DNA from 3 places in the Allobosea sp. TBD101 genome. Region 2 is predicted to be linked to each of the others. Evidence: riboswitches for the same ligand, from Rfam matches in the RefSeq annotation. Region 2 holds a riboswitch; each other region holds the start of a gene.

Region 1 (5,199 bases), 1.4 Mb from region 2:
GGCGGCGCCGACCATGTCATGCTGGCGCTGCTCGCCAAGCATGCCGGCGCGCCTGTCGGCAAGATCAACTTCGTCGCCTTCTCCGGCGGCGAGATCCTCGCTGCGCTCGGCGGTGGCAAGATCAAGGCGGCGATCTCCGGCGCCTCGGAATTCCGTGCCTTCGCCGAATCCGGCCGCATCCGCATCATCGCGACCTCCGGCCCGACGCGGGTCGACGGGCTCAATGCCCCGACGCTGAAGGAAGCCGGCATCCCGGTCGAGGTCGGCAACTGGCGCGGCTTCGTCGGCGCGCCCGGCATGAGCGACGCCGCCAAGAAGACCTGGCTCGACCGCTTCGCCAAGCTCCACGCCACCAAGGAGTGGAAGGAGACGCTGAAGACGCAAGGGTGGGAGGACGCCTATCTGCCGGGCGACGCCTTCAACGCCTTCCTCAAGAGCGAGGAGACCAACTGGACGAGCGCGCTCAAGGAAGTCGGCATCCTGAAATAGCCTCCGTCGAAGCCGGGCGGCGCGCCTGAGCGTGCCGCCCGCCATCCATCGCGAAGGGCGGCAAGGCAGATGTCATCGATGAAGAACGGTTCGGCTGCTGCGGGTGGACGGCCCTGGTGGCTCGGGCTCGCCATCCTGATCATGGGCGCGCTCTGGCTCAACGGCGCACGCAGCATCGCCTCCACCACCAACTATGTCGGCGTCGGGCCGGCCGCGATGGTGCTCGCCGTCGGGCTCGGGCTCGTCCTGCTCGGCTTCCTGCTGATCCTTCAGGCGCTGAAGGGGCAGCTCGCACCCGCCGGTGAAGACGAGGAGGAGGCGCCGTTCTCGCGCCCCGCCTTCCTGATGGCGCTGGCAGGGGTCGGCGTACCCTTGCTGACGATCCGCTGGCTCGGTTTTCCGTTCAGCGCGATGCTGGCCTTCACGCTGGTGACCCATGCCTTCGGCTCGCGCCGTACCCTGCTTGATCTCGGCATCGGCGCGCTGATCGCCAGCCTCGCCTGGCTCGGCTTCTCCCGCCTCGGCATCAGCCTTGGCCCCTTCTTCCCGCTGCTGGGTTGAGCCATGGACATCCTGAACCAGTTGCTCGGCGGGTTCGCGGTTGCCTTGCAGCCGATGAACCTGTTCTGGGCCTTCATCGGCTGTGGCCTCGGCACGGCGGTCGGCGTCCTGCCCGGCATCGGCCCGGCCCTGACCATCGCCCTGCTCCTGCCGGTGACCGCACAGGTCAATCCGGCCTCGGCCTTCATCATGTTCGCCGGCATCCTCTACGGTGCGCTCTATGGCGGCTCGACCACCTCGATCCTGTTGAACACGCCGGGCGAGAGCGGCTCGGTGATGACGGCGCTCGAAGGCAACCGCATGGCCCGCCGTGGCCGCGGCGCCGCCGCGCTGGCGACGGCCGCGATCGGCTCCTTCGTTGCCGGCACGATCGGCACGCTGGCGTTGACCTTCCTCGCGCCCGCCATCGCCGAGCTCGCCTTCGTCTTCGGCCCGGAGGACTATTTCGCGCTGATGATGCTCTCCTTCACCGCGGTCGCCGTGGTGATGGGGCGCTCGATGGTGCGCGGCTTCGCCGCCCTATTCTTCGGGCTGGCGCTCGGCACGATCGGCATCGATACCCAGACCGGCCAGACCCGCATGGTCTTCGGCACGCTCGAACTGCTCGACGGCATCTCGTTCACGGTCGTGCTGGTCTCGCTCTTCGCGATCGGCGAGACGCTCTATGTCGCAAGCCGGCACAGCGCGGCTCCGGCCGCCGTCAATCCGCTCTCCGGTGGAAGCTGGATGACGAAACAGGATTGGAAGCGCTCCTGGAAGCCCTGGCTGCGCGGCAGCGTCATCGGCTTCCCGATCGGGGCGCTGCCGGCCGGCGGAACGGAAATCCCGACCTTCCTCTCCTATGCGCTGGAGCGCCGCCTGACCAAGCATCCGGAGGAGTTCGGGCAGGGCGCGATCGAGGGCGTCGCCGGCCCCGAGGCGGCCAACAACGCGGCCGCCGCCGGCATCCTCGTGCCGTTGCTGACGCTCGGCCTGCCATCGACCGCGACGGCCGCCGTCCTGCTCGCCGCTTTCCAGAATTACGGGCTCCAGCCCGGCCCGCTGCTCTTCGCGACCAATCCCGATCTGCTCTGGGGCCTCATCGCCTCGCTCTATATCGGCAACGTCATCCTGCTGATCCTCAACCTGCCGCTGGTCGGCATCTGGGTCCGGCTGCTGCTGATCCCCCGGCACTACATCTATGGCGGCATCGTCGTCTTCGCGATGGTCGGCGTCTGGGGGCTCTCGACCTCCTGGATGGATCTGGCGCTGATGTGCGGCCTCGGCCTCGTCGGCTATGTCGCGCGCGTCCATGATTTCCCGATCGCGCCGGCCCTGATCGGGCTGATCCTCGGCCCGCAAGCGGAAATCCAGCTCCGGCGCGCGCTCGCCGTCAGCCAGGGCGACTGGAGCGTGCTGGTCGGCACGCCGATCGCGGCGACGCTGCTCGGGATCGCGGCATTGGTCCTGATCGTGCCGCCGCTGCTCGCCCATCGCCGCCGCCGCGCCGAGGCGGAAGGGCAGTCGGTCGCTGCTACCGGCTGAACCGGATCAGCGCTTCCCACCGTTCCGGCGCTTGCCCGGCTTGGCGCTTTCGCTCACGGCTAGCGCCGCCTGAAGCGCCATGCGGGCGGCGCGGATATGGCGGCGCATCAGGATTTCCGCGAGTTCGCCGTCGCGGTGGCTGATCGCCTCGGTGATCCGCATATGCTCGCCCCAGGCCTCGCGGCCGCGCCCGGGAACGGTCGAATGCAGGCGCCGGCACAGGCGCAGGCGCGGGTAGAACTGCTCGCAGAGCAATTCGGCCAGAATCGGATTGCCGCTGCCCTTGGCGATCCGGCGGTGGAAATCGGCCTCGGGCTCGTCCTGGAGATAGGCGCCCATCGGGTTGCGCTCGATCTCGCCGCGATGGCCCCGGACCAGTGCATCGAGCGCCGCGATCTCGGCCTCGCTCATGCTCTCGGCGGCGAGACGGGCAGCCATGCCCTCGGTCGCCTCGCGCACGTCGAGCAGGGCGAGGAACTCGGCCGCGCTCGGCTCGGCGACGCGCGCGCCCTGATTGGCGACATAGGTGACGAGCCCGCGCTCCTGCAGGCGCCGGATCGCCTCGCGAACCGGCGCGCGGCTGACGCCGAAGCGGCGCGCGATCGCCGGCTCGCTCAGCTTGGCGCCGGGCGCGATCTCCCCGGAGACGATGGCCGAGGAGAGGTCGTCGTAGAGTTTGACGGTAACGCCCACGCTCGCGGGGGGCAAAGTCTCGGCCAGCATCGAGCGGGTGCCTATCTGCTTCTGTTGCTGCGAGTATAGCGCAGTCGCCACGATTGCCGAGCCTGTTCATGCCCCCGATGTCGGCAAGGCAGCTGTTTGACGTCGCCACTTTTTTGCCCTACTCGTCGATCCGACGGTTCCCTCACGGGATCAAAAGGGAACGCGGTGCGGGTGGCGAGCCACCCCATGCCGTGGCTGCCCCCGCAACTGTAAGCGGCGAGCCTTTCGCCATACGCCACTGGGGCCTCGGACCTGGGAAGGCGGTGAAGGGCAGCGACCCGCGAGCCAGGAGACCTGCCGTCAGCCGTGGTCACACGCGGACACGTTCGGCCGGGGTGCGCCGATTGCTGATTCGACCGTTCGCCGTCTTTCATACGGCTGATGGGAGATCGCGTTCGCGGTGACGTGCCACTGACGTCAACGCCCGAGGTCTCCATCGTGAACGTCTTCCTCCCGGCCGCCGGACGCGGCCGCTTGCTGCTCTCCGCCTCCTGCCTCGCCATCGCCGGCGCAACAGCCCCGGCCTTCGCCCAACCCGCTCCTGCGACGATGGCGCTCGACGAGATCGTCGTCAGCGCCACGGGCACGCCGACACCCGCGCGCGAGATCGCGAGCTCGGTCACCGTCATCACCGCCCGGGATATCGAACAGCAGCAGCGCCGGACGCTGCCGCAGGCGCTCGCCGCCGTGCCCGGCCTCAACATCGTGCAGACCGGCGGGCCGGGCGGCCTGACCTCGGTCTTCATGCGCGGCACCAACTCCAACCACGTCAAGGTGCTGATCGACGGCATCGAGGCCAATGATCCCTCGGCGCCGAACCGCTCCTTCGATTTCGGCTCAATGCTGACCGAGGATATCGAGCGCATCGAGGTGCTGCGCGGCCCGCAGAGCGGCCTCTACGGCGCCAACGCGCTGGGCGGCGTCATTTCGGTGACCACGAAGCGCGGCGAGGGGCCGCCGAAGATGACCGCGCGCGTCGAAGGCGGATCGCACGGCACGTTCAACCAGTCCCTCGGCTTCAGCGGCGGCGACGCGCGGTTCAACTATGCCTTCAACGCCGCCCATTTCCGCGCCGACGGGACCGAGGTGACGCCACCGAACCTCGTGCCGCCCGGCCGCCGGATCAACCCGAACATCTTCGACAATTACAGTTACTCCGGCCGTCTCGGCTTCGCCCTCACCGATACGCTGACGCTCAACTGGGTCGGTCGCTATCAGGACGGCCAGTTGCGCAATACCGGCGACACCGGTTTCCCGAGCAAGCCCTCGCCCTATCGTTCCCAGCAGAACTATGCGCAGGCCTTCACCCGTGGCGAACTCGTCTGGGACCCGCTCAGTGGCCGCTTCGTCAACACCTTCGGCGTGTCCTATTCACGCCAGGACAGGGGGACGCGGACGGCTTCCGCGGTGACCGGCCTGCTCGGCCTGCCCAATCAGAGCCTTGGCGAGCGCACCAAGCTCGACTGGCGCGGCAATCTCGAGATCACCAAGGGCCACAACCTGATCACGGGCCTGCAATATGAGCGCGAGCGGCTGGATACGGCGAGCCTGATCGCTTCGAACGGCAACAAGGCGGCCTATCTCGAATACCAGGGCAATATCGAGGATCGCTATTTCATGGCGGCCAACATCCGCCACGACCATGACGACAGCTATGGCGGGCACACGACCTACCGCATCGCGCCGGCCGTCCTCATCCCAGGTACGGAGACCAAGCTAAAGGCGAGCTACGGCACCGGCTTCAAGGCGCCGACGCTAAGCGAGCTCTTCATCGACTATCGTCCCGGCTACAATTTCTTCGGCAACCCGAACCTGAAGCCGGAGGAAAGCCGAGGCTGGGATGTCGGCTTCGAGCAGCCGCTCTTCGACAAGCGCCTGCAACTCGGCGCGACCTGGTTCCAG
Region 2 (5,199 bases):
AAGAGCCATCCCAAGACGCCCTATGCCTCGGTCCTGTTCGGCGACACGGCGCAGGAGACACTCGACCGCGCCCGCGATGCCCGCAAACGTAGCTTCCGCGCCGCCAAGTTCGGCTGGGGGCCGATCGGCCGCGGCAGCGTCGAGGCCGATGCCGAGCATTTCGTCGCCGCCCGCGAGGGTTTGGGGCAGGACGGCATCCTGCTCGTCGATACCGGCCAGATCTTCATCGAGGATGTCGAGCGCGCCGCCGCCCGTCTGCCCGCGATGGAGAAGGCGAACGTGCTCTGGTTCGAGGAGCCGTTCCACGCCAGCGCGCTCGAAGCCTATGGCGCGCTCGCCAGGCGCAGCCCCAAGGTTCGCCTGGCCGGTGGGGAGGGCGCCCATAACGAATCCATGGCCCGGCAGCTCATCGATTATGGCGGCATCGGCTATGTCCAGATCGATTGCGGCCGGATCGGCGGCATCGGTCCGTCCAAGGCGGTGGCGGATTATGCGGTCGCCAAGGGCGTAACCTTCGTCAACCACACTTTCACCTCGCATCTGGCGCTCTCGGCCTCGCTCCAGCCCTATGCCGGCCTCGCCGATCACGAGATCTGCGAATACCCGGCCATGCCGAAGCCGCTCGCCACCGCGATCTCCGCCAATCATCTGGAGCGCGACGCGAACGGGCAGGTTGCGGCCCCTAATGCGCCGGGCCTCGGCATCGAGGTCGCGACGACCGCGCTGCGCAGCTATTTGCAGGAGGTCGAGATCTCCGTCGGCGGCAAGAGGCTCTACAGCACGTCAAGTCTCTGACGCGATGTTCGCTTGACGCAGCGCCACGCCCTTATAGGGTGTGCGCCGATCGAGGTTCTCCGGGTTGCTCCCGGAGCTAAGAGGGAATTCGGTGAGGTGCGACCCGCGCCAAAGCCGAGGCTGCCCCCGCAACTGTAAGCGGCGAGCTCTCCGTCCATCGTCCACTGGCGCCTGACGCGCCGGGAAGGCCGGGCGGAACAGGCATCGACCCGCGAGCCAGGAGACCTGCCCCGGTCGTCGAAGACGTCTTTCGGACGGGGTTTTCCGGAGCTTGTGAGTCGATGGTGGCCCTGTGCCGCCTTTCCGTCCCACATGCCAAAGCTGCCCCGGCCGTCATCTCGGGGAGCGATGAAATCCATGTTCACGAAGACCACTGCACCGGCCGCTCAGGGCGGCTTGACGGCTGCCTGTCGCGCATTCTATCAGAAATGCAACATTGTTACATTTCGGATGGCCTCGATGCCGGCAGCGCGCCCGTTCAATTCCCTGCTTCGCATGTCGGTCGCCGCGCTGTTCGGCGCTCTCGCCGCCGGCACGGCCACTGCGGCGCCGACCAAATATCCGCTGACGCTGGAGAATTGCCGCGAGACGATCACCTTCAACGCGGCGCCCAAGCGCGTCGTCGCGATCGGCCAGACCCAGACGGAAATCCTCTACGCGCTCGGCCTTGGCGACCGCGTCGTCGGCACGGCGGTGTGGTTCTCGCCGGTCGCCAAGCCCTATGAGGCGGTCAATGCCAAGGTGAAGCGCCTCGCCGATAACGACCCAAGCTTCGAGGCGGTGCTGGCGCAGGAGCCCGATCTCGTCACCGCGATGTTCGAATGGCATGTCGGGCCCAACGGCATCGTCGGCAAGCGCGACCAGTTCGCCAAGGTCAAGGTGCCGTCCTACGTCTCCCCGACCGATTGCGTCGGCAAGGACAATTCCGGTGCCGGCGACGGCGTCCGCACCCAGATGTTCACGATGGATCTGGTCTATCGCAACATCCGCGAATTCGGCGCGATCTTCGATGTCGCCGATCGGGCCGAGACGCTCGTCGCCGAGCTCAAGGCGCGCGAGGACAAGGCCGTCGAGCAGGTCTCGAAGCTGAAGGCGCAGGACGTTCCGGTCGTCGTCTGGTTCTCCAGCAAGGACATCAAGGGCGACGGCTTCATGGCCGGCAAGAACGGCGTGCCCGCCTATATCCTCTCCAAGCTCGGCGCCCGCAACGTCATCACGACCAATGAGGAATGGCCGCTGGTCGGCTGGGAGAGCATCGCCGCTGCCAACCCCGCCGTGATCGTCACCGTGAAGATGGATCGCCGCCGCTTCCCGGCCGACGATATCGAGAAGAAGCTGGAGTTCCTGAAGACCGATCCGGTCGCCAGCAAGCTGGACGCCGTGAAGAATAACCGCGTCGTCATCATGGATGTCGGTGCGACCCGCGCCGGGCTCGACACGGTCGACGGCATCGAGACGCTGGCCAAAGCGATCGCCGGATTCGGGCTCTCGCGTTGAGCCACGCCGCCCATGGGCCGAACTGGCCGGCGCGTGTCGCGATCGCGCTGGCCTCGCTGCTGGCGCTGATCCTCTCGGTCGCGCTGGCCGTGACTATCGGCGAGATGCGCATCCCGCTGGATACGGCCCTGAAGGCGCTCGGCAACGGGCTGTTCGATCTCGACTTTCCCATCAGCGCGATCCAGCAGGGCGTGATCTTCGATTATCGCCTCAGCCGCGCGCTGATGGCGGGGCTCTGCGGTGGCGCACTCGCCTTGTCGGGCGCGATCCTGCAGGCCCTGCTGCGCAACCCGCTGGCAGAACCCTATATCCTCGGCATCTCGGCCGGCGCCTCGACCGGCGCCGTCGCGGTGCTGATCCTCGGCATCAGCATCGGCGGCGCGGTGCTCTCCGTTTCGGCCGGCGCCTTCATCGGTTCCTGCGCTGCGCTCGTCGTCGTGGCGCTGCTGGCGGCAGGGGCGGGCGGGGCGAGCGATCGCGTCATCCTCGCCGGTGTCGCGACCTCGCAACTCTTCAATGCGGCGACCGCCACGATCGTCACGACGCTCGCCAGCGCCGAGCAGGCGCGCGGTGTGATGTTCTGGCTGCTCGGCAATTTCGGCGGCGTGCGCTGGCCCGACATCTGGATGGCGGCGCCGGTCGCCTTCATCGGCTTCGGCATCTGCATGCTGCACGCCAAGGCGCTCGACGCCTTCGCCTTCGGCGTCGACGCCGCAGCTTCGCTGGGCGTCGCCGTCACGCGGGTGAAGGTCGTGCTCTTCGCCACGACGGCGGTAATGACGGCGGTGATGGTCTCGATCGTCGGCACGGTCGGCTTCGTCGGGCTGATCATTCCCCATGCCGCGCGCTTCCTCGTGGGCTCCGGCCATGCCCGCTTGCTGCCAGCCTGTCTCGTCATCGGCGCGATCTTCATGATCCTGGCCGACATCCTTTCCCGCATCCTGATACCCCAGCAGATCCTGCCGATCGGCGTGGTGACAGCGCTGTTCGGCGCACCCGTCTTCGCGCTCATCCTCTACCGCGCCCGGAGGCCGGCATGACGCTCGCGACCCGCGAGGTCCGCTGGGGTGCCGGCGGCCGGATGATCGTCGACGGTGTGACGCTGGAAGCTGCACCCGGCCGGGTGCTCGGCCTGATCGGCCCCAACGGCTCCGGAAAATCGAGCCTGCTCCGGCTGCTCTGCCGCCTGCGCAACGTCGCGAGCGGCGTCGTCACCCTCGACGGAAACGACATCGCCAGCGTGCCCCGCCGCGAGCTGGCCCGCCGCCTCGCCTTCGTCGAGCAGCAGGCGACCACCGAGATTCAGCTGTCCGTCTGCGATGTCGTCCGCCTCGGCCGCACGCCGCATCGTGCGGCGCTGGCCTCGTGGAGCGAAGCCGACGAGGGCGCCGTGAACGAAGCGCTGGCGCGGGTCGGGCTCACCGAGCGCCACGATCAGTTCTGGCACACGCTTTCGGGAGGGGAACGCCAGCGCGTCCATATCGCCCGCGCGCTCGCGCAGGAGCCGAGCGAACTCATCCTGGACGAGCCGACCAACCATCTCGACATCCAGCACCAGCTCTCGATCCTGAGCCTGGTCCGACGCCTCGGCATCACCTGCATCATGGCGCTGCACGATCTCAACCTCGCCGCCATGTTCTGCGACGAGATCGCGCTGTTGCATGACGGGCGTCTTCAGGCGGCGGGTGCGCCGGAGGAGGTCCTGACCGCCGAGGCGATCCAACGCATCTTCGGCGTCGCGGTTTCTATCCGCCCGGGAGCCTCCGGGCGCCGGCACATCGAATATCTGGTCGAGGCCGACCCGCGGAAGGAAGCGTCCGGAAGCGTTTGAAGCCGCGCGGGGGGCAACCTCGGGCCGTTGCTCCAATCCGCGTGGGCAATCGTTTCGTCTGGACTTGCTCCATCTCCACTCGACCATCTGAACTGGGTCTTTCATGCCCGGCTCCGAACAGGCGCGGGCTCTCGGACTTCACTTGCCAGCATCTGGTCGGGCTTCGCCCTTGATGCTCTCGCTCATCACTCAATGATGGTCTTGAGCGGGATGTTCAGCCGCAGTGCCCCTGCCTGGTCGCCGGGCGCCCAGCGGTCGACATATCATTTCTGCATACAGATGTTCTGTAAAAGAATTTTCCGTATTTCCTCCAAGCCCTATCCTTCGACCTGTCTGTTCGATGCCTTGCGCCGGACGGCTCCGGGTGGCGCTCCGCTCCAACAAAAGCAACAGGGGCACTGGCGGCTGGGCGGGTCCGGTGGCTCGACGCTGCGCAGCGCGTTGCTGACCCAAATTTCTGGGAGGAAAACATGAAGCAGACCCGATTTTCGACTGGCGTTGCCGCCCTGCAATTCGCGGCGGCATGCGGAACCTTGATGGCGGGCATCTCGCTTGGCCACGCCCAGGCTCCTCAGCCGGGCTGGGTCGCCGTTTCGGCCTGCACGCCGGCGGGCCCGCTGATCCCGACCAACACCAACGAGAGCTGCGGTTCCGACATCCTGCAGCCGATCCTCGCCGGGCTCGTCACGACCGACGCGAAGACCGGCGCGATCATCGAGGATGTCGCCGCGTCGATCACGACCGCCGACAACAAGACCTGGACGGTCAAACTTCAGAAGGGACGCAAGTTCCACGACGGGACCGAAGTGCTCGCGAAGAACTTCGTCGATGCCTGGAACTGGGCGGCCTACGGCCCCAACGGCCAATCGAACAATGACTGGTTCTCCGTCATCGTCGGTTATGGCGATCTGAATCCGAAGGCACCGAAGGGCGAGAAGCCGCCGGTTCCCGCGACCAACCGGATGAGCGGTCTCAAGGTCATCGGCGACCATGAGTTCCAGGTCGAGCTGAGGATGCCGGTGCCTGTCTTCAGAGCCCAGCTCAGCTACAAGGCCTTCTATCCGATGCCGGATTCC
Region 3 (5,199 bases), 1.3 Mb from region 2:
GGCAGCGGCACGGCGACCGAGTCGAAATCGTCATGGTCGTGATCGTGCTCGCCTTCGCCATGATGCGAGGGGCGGGCGGCGAGGTCGCTTTCGGCGGCAGCGCCGAGGCCGACGATCAGCGCCGGCTCGACCTTGCCATGGGCGGTCTCGACGATCTTGATCGCTTTCGGCAGATGCTCGGCGATCTCGGCTTTCATCCGCGCGCGGCCGGCCTCGTCGACGAGGTCGCTCTTGTTGAGCAGGATCAGGTCGGCGCAGAGGATCTGGTCCTCGAACACCTCCTCCAGCGGGTTGTCGTGATCGACGGAGGCGTCCGCTGCCGTCTGCGCCGCGAGCGCCTCCGGATCATCGGCGAACTGACCCTCGGCCACGGCCGGCCCGTCGACCACGGCGATGACGCCGTCGACGGTCACGCGCGAGCGGATCGCCGGCCAGTTGAACGCCTGCACCAGCGGCTTCGGCAAAGCGAGGCCGGAGGTCTCGATCAGGATGTGCTCCGGCGGGTTCGGCCGGTTCAAAAGCTTTTCCAGTGCGGGCACGAAATCATCGGCGACGGTGCAACAGATGCAGCCGTTCGGCAGCTCGACCACGTCCTCGTCGCTGCAGCCGGCAATGCCGCAGCCCTTCAGGAATTCGCCGTCGAAGCCGAGATCGCCGAACTCGTTGACGAGTACTGCGAGCTTCTTGCCTTGCGCATTCTCGAGGAGATGGCGCACCAGCGTCGTTTTCCCGGCGCCGAGGAAGCCGGTGATGATCGTGCAGGGCGTCTTGCTGAGTGACGTCTTGCCCAGGTTGGTGGTCTGCGGAGCGTTCATGATGTCATCCTTGCTGGCGCGCTGGCAAAGGCGGCACGCGCGCGACCACGCCCTTGCGGAAGGACTGCGGCCGCTCTTTCCAGGGAACGATGCCGTTGGCGCTGGCGGCATAGGCCTCCGCGGCGCCGACGATCTCGTCGAGATGGGTGTCGGTGTCGAGATCGCCGATCAGATAGGTCCATTTCCCGTCGGCGCTGAGCGCGATGGTGCAGGGCCGCTTGCAGACGGCGAGGCATTCGACGGGCAGCACGGGGATCGTGCTGCCCTTGGCTTTAAGCTGCGCGGCGAGACGCTCGGCCAGCGCCAGTCCCGGCTGGTCGTAACCTTCCGGGAGATCGGCGCGGGCGCGGCGGCAGGCCGTGCAGACATGGATGGTGAGGTCACCCTCGGACATGGCTTGTCCTCAGGCGTCCGCGGCCCGGCGGCTCGCCCGGGGCCAAAGCACGCCGACCATGAAGGCGGTGACGAGCCAGAGCGCGGCCTGGATGCCGAGCGAGAGCGACGCGAAATGCGCGGCGACCTCGGCCGGCACCTTGCTCGCCGGCGCGGCCGGATGCGGCGCGCCGACGACATGCGGCAGCAGGATCACGACGATGGCGACGAGCTTCAGCCAGGGCTGATCGAAGCGCAGGAACAGGAAGAGCCCCAGCGCCGTGGCGATCACCGTCGCGAGCCACCAGACCTGGCGCTGCTCCAGCGCGGCCGAGGCTGCACCCGGCAGCTCGGGAGCCAGCCCCATCGCCGGGGCGAGCCCGAGCGCGAGGAAGCCGCAGGCGCCCCAGACGAGCGCGCTGCGCTGGTCGATGCTGTCGCCGGCCGCGATCATCCCTGCGAGCAGCAGAGCCGCGAAGCCGATCGCGGTCGCAATCGTCACCGCGCTGGTGAAGAGCGTGCGCTGGAAGCCGTCCTGCGGCTTCCATTCGGCATGGTCGTGGCCGGGCGCGTCGCCGGCCGGTCCATGCGCGAGGATGATCTTCGCCTCGCCGTCGAACGCGGCCAGCGTCGGCGCTTTCAGCGCCAGCGCCGCCTCATAGGTCTCGGCCTTGAGGATCAGCGGGGTGGTGGTGACATGCTGCAGGGCGGCGACGATCAAGCCAGCCAGAAGCCCGGCCAGGATGCTGACCGTGAGAACACGCGTGACCATGGATGCTTTCCCTCAGTGGCAGGGAAAGGCGAGGCCGTGACGGCTGTCATGCGCGGCGTTGTGGACATTGGTCGAGGCCGCGAAGCCGGTCGTGTAGATCAGCGCGACGCCGATCACGAGCGCGGCGGCAACCGCCTTGACGCGTTCCGAAACGCTGAGTGTAGGGGTGGAAACCGAAGCGGTGTTCATAAGCGTTCTCCGTGGCCGCCCCGCCGGCAGCCGGTTGGATCTCTGCGGGTTGACGGCAGGTCTCCTGGCTCGCGGACTTCGCGCCCCTTGCCGCCTTCCCGGAGCGAGCGCTCCAGTGGCCGATGGCGAAGGACATCCGCTTACAGTTGCGGGGGCAGCCGCGGTCTCGCACCGCGTTCCCTTTTCACCTCCTCGCGGAGGCACCGTCACGGATCATCATTAGCCATCGCCGTGTTGCTGTGCAATGCAAGAACGGTCCGACACATACATGCGGTCATCCCGGCCGGAGCGCAGCGAAGAGCCGGGATCCATGCCTGAACCTCTACCGGAAGCGTTCCGGCATGGATCCCGGGTCTCCCTATGGTCGCCCGGGATGACGGCCAGCGAAACCAAGCCGCCGATGCAGTCTCTTCCGATCCCCCATCTCACGCTCGTCCTCGGCGGCGCCCGCTCCGGCAAGAGCCGCCATGCCGAGGCGTTGATCGAGGCGCTGCCGGCGCCCTGGACCTATGTCGCCACCGCGCAGGCCTATGACGACGAGATGCGCGAGCGCATCGCCGAGCATCGCGCCCGGCGCCCGGCCGGCTGGGAGACGGTCGACGCTCCGCTCGAACTGGCCGAGGCGATTGCGGCCCAGCCGGCGGGGCGCCCGATCCTGGTCGATTGCCTGACGCTCTGGCTGACCAATCTCATCCTTGCGGAGCGCGACACTGTCGCGGCCCGCGATGTCCTGATTGCCGCTTGCGAGCGCGTATCCGCCCCGCTCGTTCTGGTCGGCAACGAGGTCGGGCTCGGCATCGTCCCGGAGAACGCGCTCGCCCGCCGCTTCCGTGACGAGGCCGGGCGCCTGCATCAGGCGCTTGCGGCGCGTGCGGCCAGCGTGGTCTTCATGGTTGCCGGATTGCCGATGCGAGTGAAGTGATGACCGACACTGAAGATGCCGCCCGCCACAAGGCCAAGATGGAGAAGCGCAAGGCGGTGCAGGACGCCGAAGTCGCCTCCAAGACGCTCGAAAAGGGCCTGCTGATCGTCAATACCGGCCCTGGCAAAGGCAAGTCGACGGCGGCTTTCGGCTTGATCCTGCGCGCGCTCGGCCATGGCTGGCGCATCGGTGTGGTGCAGTTCATCAAGGGCGCCTGGTCGACCGGCGAGCGCCGGGCGCTTGAAGCCTTTGGCGATCAGGTGAGCTGGCACAGCATGGGCGAGGGTTTTACCTGGGAGACGCAGGACAAGGCTCGCGACATCGCGGCAGCCGAACGCGCCTTCGCAAAGGCGAAGGAATTGATGGCCGATCCGGAGATCAGGCTTCTGGTGCTGGACGAGCTCAACATCGCCCTGCGCTACGACTATCTGCCGCTCGCCGAGGTTGTCGCGACGCTGTCTGCCCGCAGGCCTGACCTGCACATCGTCGTCACCGGCCGCAACGCCAAGCCGGAGCTGATCGAGGCAGCCGATCTCGTCACTGAGATGACGCTGGTGAAGCATCATTTCGCTGCGGGTGTGAAGGCGCAGCAAGGCATCGAGTTCTGAGAGCCCGCTCTGTGCCTCGGCAGCATTGAGTCATCCCGGACGCAGCGAAGCAGAGATCCGGGATCCATTCCGGAACCTGCCCGAAAGAGGTTCCGGCATGGATCCCGGGTCAAGCCCGGGATGACCAAGTATCTCCGGCGCGGGCCAACCCCCCTCCCGTTGCGATAAGCCATCCTCGATGTGGAGCGATCGCCTCGACCGGCTCATCCACTTGACGGTGATCGATCCAGTCTTCAGATTGAATCTGAATTCAAATTCAATTTTGAGACCAGCCATGGCCGACGGCGCATCGAAGCAACCCCGCAAGGCCGGCAAGCGCGAGGCGATCCTCGCCGCCGCGCGCGGCATCGTGTCGGAAGTCGGCTTCCATGAGACCTCGATCGCCGCGGTGGCTTCCGCCAGCGGCGTCTCGACCGGCAGCGTCTATTCCTATTTCGCTTCGAAGGCCGAGCTGATGGCCGAGATCGTCGCGGCCGTGTCGTCGCGCGAGCTTGCCGTGCTGCGTGAGATCGCCGCGAGCGACGCCCCCGTCGCCGAGCGCCTGACCGCAGCGGTCGAGGCCTTCGCGCGCCGCGCCTTCGCCAATCGCCGCTTGGCCTGGTCGATGATCGCCGAGCCCGCTGACCCCGCCGTCGATGCGACGCGGCTCGATTATCGCCGCGAGATCGCCGGCATTTTTCGCGCGCTCGTCGTCGAAGGCGGGAGGCTGGGCGCCTTTCGTTCGGTCGACCCCGATGCCGCCGCGGCGATGATCGTCGGCGGCTTCATGGAAGCGTTGATCGGCCCGCTGTCGCCGGATCGCCCGATCACGCCTGAGCGCGGCCGCGAGATCGCCGCTGCCCTTGCCGATCTCTCCATCGCCGCGCTGATTTCCCGAGAAGGACAGGCCGCATGACCACGCTCGACGCTTACGGCTACGACACGCATGAAGTGCTGAATCAGGCGCCGGCGCTGGCGGATTATGACGCCTTCGCCGCCGATCCGGCGCTCGGCTCGATCCTCGATGCCTTTGGCGCCGGCTGGTTCAGCGAGCAGGCGAGCGTGGTCGGCGGCCATGTCGGCTCTCAACGCGTGCAGGACTTGGCGCGGCAGGCTAATCGCAGCTTGCCGGAACTGCGCACGCATGACCGCTGGGGTCGGCGCGTCGACCAGATCGAGTTCCATCCGGCCTGGCACGAACTGATGGGGCTCGCGATGCGCGACGAGTTCCATTCCTTGTGCTGGACCAGGCCGCGCGAAGGCGCGCAGGTGGCGCGCGCGGCGGTGTCCTATCTCTGGAACCAGGGCGAGAACGGCATCTGCTGCCCGCTCGGTATGACCTATTCGGCGATCCCCGTCCTGCAGCGCGATCCCGCGCGCTGGGCCGAGTTCGGCCGATTGATCACCTCCACCGACTACGATGGGCGTCCGCTGCCGGCGGTGCAGAAGCGTGGCGGCACGGTCGGCATGGCGATGACCGAGAAACAGGGCGGCTCGGATCTGCGCCAGACCCAGACGGTGGCGACACGCAATGCCGACGGC

What was found. A riboswitch is a leader RNA that binds a small molecule or an ion and turns the genes downstream of it on or off. The one in region 2 is predicted to bind cobalamin.
Region 1: linked by a shared signal. The riboswitch ahead of AC6RIC_RS24840 (TonB-dependent receptor plug domain-containing protein) and the one ahead of AC6RIC_RS18115 (ABC transporter substrate-binding protein) in region 2 are both predicted to bind cobalamin.
Region 3: linked by a shared signal. The riboswitch ahead of AC6RIC_RS24365 (CbtB domain-containing protein) and the one ahead of AC6RIC_RS18115 (ABC transporter substrate-binding protein) in region 2 are both predicted to bind cobalamin.

What each region holds. Positions count from the first base shown of each region.
Region 1 is NZ_CM187543.1:5,117,880-5,123,078, reverse strand. Features, by position in the region: gene AC6RIC_RS24860 (Bug family tripartite tricarboxylate transporter substrate binding protein) at 1-489, shown strand, start outside; gene AC6RIC_RS24855 (tripartite tricarboxylate transporter TctB family protein) at 568-1,050, shown strand; gene AC6RIC_RS24850 (tripartite tricarboxylate transporter permease) at 1,054-2,574, shown strand; gene AC6RIC_RS24845 (GntR family transcriptional regulator) at 2,581-3,348, opposite strand; cobalamin riboswitch at 3,415-3,613, shown strand; gene AC6RIC_RS24840 (TonB-dependent receptor plug domain-containing protein) at 3,736-5,199, shown strand, end outside.
Region 2 is NZ_CM187543.1:3,720,391-3,725,589, reverse strand. Features, by position in the region: gene AC6RIC_RS18120 (mandelate racemase/muconate lactonizing enzyme family protein) at 1-795, shown strand, start outside; cobalamin riboswitch at 831-1,042, shown strand; gene AC6RIC_RS18115 (ABC transporter substrate-binding protein) at 1,255-2,292, shown strand; gene AC6RIC_RS18110 (FecCD family ABC transporter permease) at 2,289-3,332, shown strand; gene AC6RIC_RS18105 (ABC transporter ATP-binding protein) at 3,329-4,123, shown strand; gene AC6RIC_RS18100 (peptide ABC transporter substrate-binding protein) at 4,594-5,199, shown strand, end outside.
Region 3 is NZ_CM187543.1:5,017,538-5,022,736, reverse strand. Features, by position in the region: gene cobW (cobalamin biosynthesis protein CobW) at 1-815, opposite strand, end outside; gene AC6RIC_RS24375 (DUF1636 family protein) at 820-1,209, opposite strand; gene AC6RIC_RS24370 (CbtA family protein) at 1,219-1,959, opposite strand; gene AC6RIC_RS24365 (CbtB domain-containing protein) at 1,972-2,148, opposite strand; cobalamin riboswitch at 2,186-2,371, opposite strand; gene cobU (bifunctional adenosylcobinamide kinase/adenosylcobinamide-phosphate guanylyltransferase) at 2,522-3,070, shown strand; gene cobO (cob(I)yrinic acid a,c-diamide adenosyltransferase) at 3,070-3,678, shown strand; gene AC6RIC_RS24350 (TetR/AcrR family transcriptional regulator) at 3,953-4,573, shown strand; gene AC6RIC_RS24345 (acyl-CoA dehydrogenase family protein) at 4,570-5,199, shown strand, end outside.